2 regions of the Brevundimonas sp. 2YAF1 genome follow, and region 2 is predicted to be linked to the other one. Evidence: predicted binding sites of a transcription regulator. Region 2 holds the regulator's gene; the other holds the start of a gene.
The links. The regulator HrcA, encoded in region 2, represses chaperone genes, less so after heat shock. The targets are predictions, from matches to a motif close to GTTAGCANTCNNNNNNNNNGANTGCTAAC.
Positions count from the first base shown of each region.

Region 1: a site for HrcA is predicted at 1,107-1,135, ahead of groES (co-chaperone GroES). Genes of this name have one in related genera too.

Region 1 is NZ_JBFRFI010000011.1:63,464-65,856, reverse strand. Features, by position in the region: gene groL (chaperonin GroEL) at 1-716, opposite strand, end outside; gene groES (co-chaperone GroES) at 771-1,058, opposite strand; gene AB4Y68_RS13650 (hypothetical protein) at 1,295-1,738, shown strand; gene AB4Y68_RS13645 (DUF4260 family protein) at 1,834-2,214, opposite strand; gene pgi (glucose-6-phosphate isomerase) at 2,211-2,393, opposite strand, start outside.
Region 2 is NZ_JBFRFI010000005.1:97,333-99,725, reverse strand. Features, by position in the region: gene rph (ribonuclease PH) at 1-679, opposite strand, end outside; gene hrcA (heat-inducible transcriptional repressor HrcA) at 730-1,818, shown strand; gene grpE (nucleotide exchange factor GrpE) at 1,815-2,393, shown strand, end outside.

The sequences.
Region 1 (2,393 bases), on a different contig from region 2:
GCTTCCAGCACCGGCAGCATGGGCTGCAGCGAGGTCAGCTTCTTCTCGTGGAGCAGGATGAGGGGCTCTTCGAGGGCGACCTCCATCTTGTCGGCGTTGGTGATGAAGTAGGGCGACAGGTAGCCGCGGTCGAACTGCATGCCTTCGACGATGTCGACGGTGGTTTCAGCCGTCTTGGCTTCTTCGACCGTGATGACGCCTTCGTTGCCGACCTTGGCCATGGCCAGGGCGATCAGCTCGCCGATTTCAGCGTCGCCGTTGGCCGAGATGGTGCCGACCTGGGCGATTTCCGAGTTGTTCGAGACCGGCTTGGAGATGGCCTTGACCTCGTCCAGGGCCACGGCGACGGCCTGGTCGATGCCGCGCTTCAGGTCCATCGGGTTCATGCCGGCGGCGACGGCTTTCAGGCCCTCTTGCACGATGGCTTGAGCCAGAACGGTGGCGGTGGTGGTGCCGTCGCCCGCGTTGTCGTTCGCCTTGGAGGCGACTTCGCGGATCATCTGGGCGCCCATGTTCTCGAAGGCGTCTTCCAGTTCGATCTCTTTGGCGACGGTGACGCCGTCCTTGGTCGAGCGCGGGGCGCCGAAGGACTTCTGGATCACGACGTTGCGGCCCTTGGGACCCAGGGTCACCTTGACGGCGTCAGCCAGGATGTTGACGCCGCGCAGCATCTTGTCGCGAGCGTCGGTGTTGAATTTTACGATTTTAGCGGCCATGCGGGCTGCTCCTATCTAGATGTTTTTACGAGAGAAACCGGAAACCCAGAGTGCTTACGAAAGCACGCCCAGGACGTCGGATTCCTTCATGATGATCAGGTCGTCGCCGTCGATCTTCACTTCCGTGCCCGACCACTTGCCGAACAGGATGCGGTCGCCGGCCTTCAGCTCCAGGGCGTTGACCTTGCCGGATTCATCGCGGACGCCGGGGCCGACGGAGACGACTTCGCCTTCCTGGGGCTTTTCCTTGGCGGTGTCGGGGATGATGATCCCGCCCTTGGTCTTGGATTCTTCTTCAACGCGCTTGACCAGCACGCGGTCGCCGAGAGGACGAAACGCCATCTGATGATCTCCCAATAGGTAATCGAGTTGTGCCCCGGAACCTGCGGCTTTGGCAGCCGCCCTCCCCGAGTGCTAACGCTACGGGAGGTAGGTCGAGGTCGATAGGCCGTCAAGGCCGAGGCTCGCCGAATTTTCGCCAAGATGACTGGGAGATGAACGGTACCCCTTGGGGGCGTTCAGCGGGACCTTTCTAAAAGGGAAGCCACGGATCAATCGGCTTTCGAAGGGAGCCCGCCATGAAGACCATTTCCAAGATCGGCGTCGGCGCCTTGGCCCTGACGATGTTGGCGACCACCCCCGCCGCCGCCCAGTCCTACCGCGACCGTAACCGCGACAACCCCGGCCGTGACGCCGTGCTGGGCGCCGTCGTCGGCGGCGTCGCCGGGGCCCTGATCGGTCAGGGCGACGGACGCTATGTCGCGGGCGGGGCCCTGGCCGGCGCGGCGCTGGGCGCTGTGGCCTCGAACCGGGGCGACGGCTGCGAATACTACCGCGGCGGCCGCTGCTACCGGAACCAGGGCCACTGGGAGCGGGATCACGGCGTCAACAGCCGCGATGGCTACGACTACAACCGCAACGGCCGTTATTATCGCGACGGCCGCTATTGGCGGAACCACGGCGAATGGCGCAGCAACCAGAACCGTCACGACCGCGACTATCGCTACGACCGTCGCTGGTAGAACAGAGCATCGGATGAACGAAGGCCCGGCGGCGACGCCGGGCCTTTTCCGTGTCCGGTCTCGGCGACCGCCGACGGTCAGGCCGGCTCGTGGGTCTAGGGCGCCGCTCGTCGCGCGGCGCCGATGAGGCCCAGATGGGTGACCCCGAACCCGTCGGGGGATTTGAGGCCGTAGCCCAGGGCGCGGTCGAAACCCAGGTGGGCCAGCCAGATCAGGGCGAGGGCGGTTGGCAGAGCGGCGTCCGTCAGCAGGCCCGCCGCCGCCAGCGCCAGGGGGCCGATCAGGCTGTGGGCCAGATTATAGGCCCAGGCGCCTCGGCGCGGTCCGGACAGATAGCCGAGGAACGACAGGTCGGGGGCCAGGAACAACAGTCCGAACAGCAGCCAGCCCTCGCCGAAGCGGGCGTAGGCCAGAACAGAAACGCCCAGCAGGGCGAGGCCTTCCAACCGTTGCCAGACGGGCGCGACGACCCTCATGCCAGCAACCGCGTCAGCAGGGCCGCCGTCGATGGATCGAGGTCGACCGAAGGGGCGCCAGCCGCCACGTCCTTCAGCACCGCCTTGGCCAGGACCTTGCCCAGTTCGACGCCCCACTGGTCGAAGCTGTTGATGTCCCAGAGCACGCCCTCGACGAAGGTCTTGTGCTCATAGAGGGC
Region 2 (2,393 bases):
CGGCGCAGCCGATCTCGGCCAGCTCGAACAGGCGGTCGAACTCGGGGCGCGAGAAGCCGCGCTTCTCACCCGTGGCCTGGATTTCGACGATGCCGCCGGCGCCGGTCAGGACGAAGTTGGAATCGGCCTCGGCGGTGGAGTCTTCCTCATAGTCGAGGTCGAGCACCGGCAGGTCGTTGAAGATGCCGCACGACACGGCCGCGACCTGATCGATGATGGGATCGGTCTTCAGCACGCCCTCGTCCTTGAGGTAGTTCAGGGCCGAGGCCATGGCCACCCAGGCGCCGGTGATCGAGGCGGTGCGGGTGCCGCCGTCGGCCTGGATGACGTCGCAGTCGATCAGGACCTGACGCTCGCCCAGGGCCTTGAGATCGACGACGGCGCGGAGGCTGCGGCCGATCAGGCGCTGGATTTCCTGGGTGCGGCCCGACTGCTTGCCGGCGGCGGCTTCGCGACGGCCGCGCGTGTGGGTGGCGCGGGGCAGCATGCCGTATTCGGCGGTGACCCAGCCCTGGCCGGTGTTGCGCATCCAGCCCGGCACCTTTTCCTCGATCGAGGCGGTGACCAGTACCTTGGTGTGGCCGAACGACACCAGGCAGGAGCCCTCGGCGTAGCGGTTGACGCCGGTTTCCAGCGTGACGGTGCGGAGTTGTTCGGGGGTGCGTTCGGACGGGCGCATGAGATTTCCTTGGAACCAGAGCAGCGCGTGCTTATCCTGAAAGCGTGAGCCTGTATGCCCCCCACCCGTCCCCGTTCGGAAGCGCCCCCGCCGGCCTGGGGACGCTGGACGCCCGTGCGCGCGACATCTTCCGCCGCATCGTCGAGACCTATCTGGAGACGGGCGAGCCGGTCGGGTCGCGCACCATTTCGCGCGGAGGGCTGGCCCTGTCGCCCGCCTCGATCCGCAACACCATGCAGGATCTGACCCTGGCGGGCCTGCTGGCCTCGCCCCACACCTCGTCGGGACGGATCCCGACCCATGCGGGCTTGCGCCTGTTCGTCGACGGCCTCTTGGAAGTCGGCGACATCGGCCAGGACGAGCGGCGCGAGATCGACGCCCGTCTGGCCGGGAAGGGGCGGAACTTCGAGGAGGCGCTGGACGCCGCCACCAACCTTTTGTCCGGTCTGGCCGGGGGCGCGGGCATCGTCGCCAGTCCGGTGCGCGACGCGGGCGTCAAGCACGTCGAGTTCGTCGCCCTGGGCCATGATCAGGCGCTGGCGGTTTTGGTCGGCGACGACGGCACGATCGAGAACCGGCTCATGCCTCTGTCGGCGGGGGTGACGCCCTCGACCCTGACCGAGGCCTCCAACTTCCTCAACGCCCGGCTGAAGGGCCGGCCCCTGGCCGAGGCGCGCACCGAGATGAGCGCCGAACTGGCCGACGCCCGGCGCGAACTGGACGCCGCCGCCGCCCGCCTGGTCGAGGACGGTCTGGCCGCCTGGTCCGGCGGGGGCGAACGCGACCGGTCCCTGATCGTGCGCGGCCGCGCCAACCTGTTGCAGGACGCCCAGGCGGTCGAGGATCTGGAGCGGGTCCGCATCCTGTTCGACGACCTGGAGCAGAAGGAACAGCTGATCGGCCTGCTCGACGGGGTCGGCGCGGCCCAGGGAGTGCGCATCTTCATCGGCGCCGAAACGCGGTTGTTTTCCCTTTCGGGTTCCGCCGTGATCGCGGCGCCCTATATGACGGGTCGGCAGCGGATGCTGGGCGCCATCGGCGTCATAGGCCCTGCAAGACTGAACTATGCCCGTGTCATACCGTTGGTGGACTATACCGCCCGGGTGCTGGGCCGGATTCTGGACGGACAAGAGACGTGAACGACATCAACGACGAGACCCGGGACCAACTCGAGCAGGATATCGGCGAGGCCGAAATCGATGCGGCGGCGGAAGCGGCTGACGACGGCGACATGGCCGTGGTCGACGCCCTGATCGCCGAGCGCGACCAGTGGAAGGACCGCGCCCTGCGCGCCGTGGCCGACGCCGAGAACACCAAGCGCCGCGCCGAGACCCAGGCCAACGACGCCCGCGCCTACGCCATCCAGCGCTTTGCCAAGGACCTGCTGAGCGTGGCCGACACGCTGGAACGCGGCCTTCTGTCGGCGCCCAAGGTGCTGGAAGGCGCCGAGACCGAGGGCGCCGCCGCCGCCATGGTGACGGGCCTGGAACTGACGCAGAAGTCCCTGCTGTCGGCCTTCGAGGCCAACGGCTTGAAACGCGTCGCGCCGGAGCCGGGCGAGGCCTTTGATCCCCACCTGCATCAGGCCGTGATGGAACAGCCCTCGGACACGGTGCCGGGCGGCACGGTGATCCAGACCCTGCAAACGGGCTACGCCCTGTTCGGCCGCACCGTGCGCGCCGCCATGGTGGTGGTCGCGGCCAAGGGCTCGGGT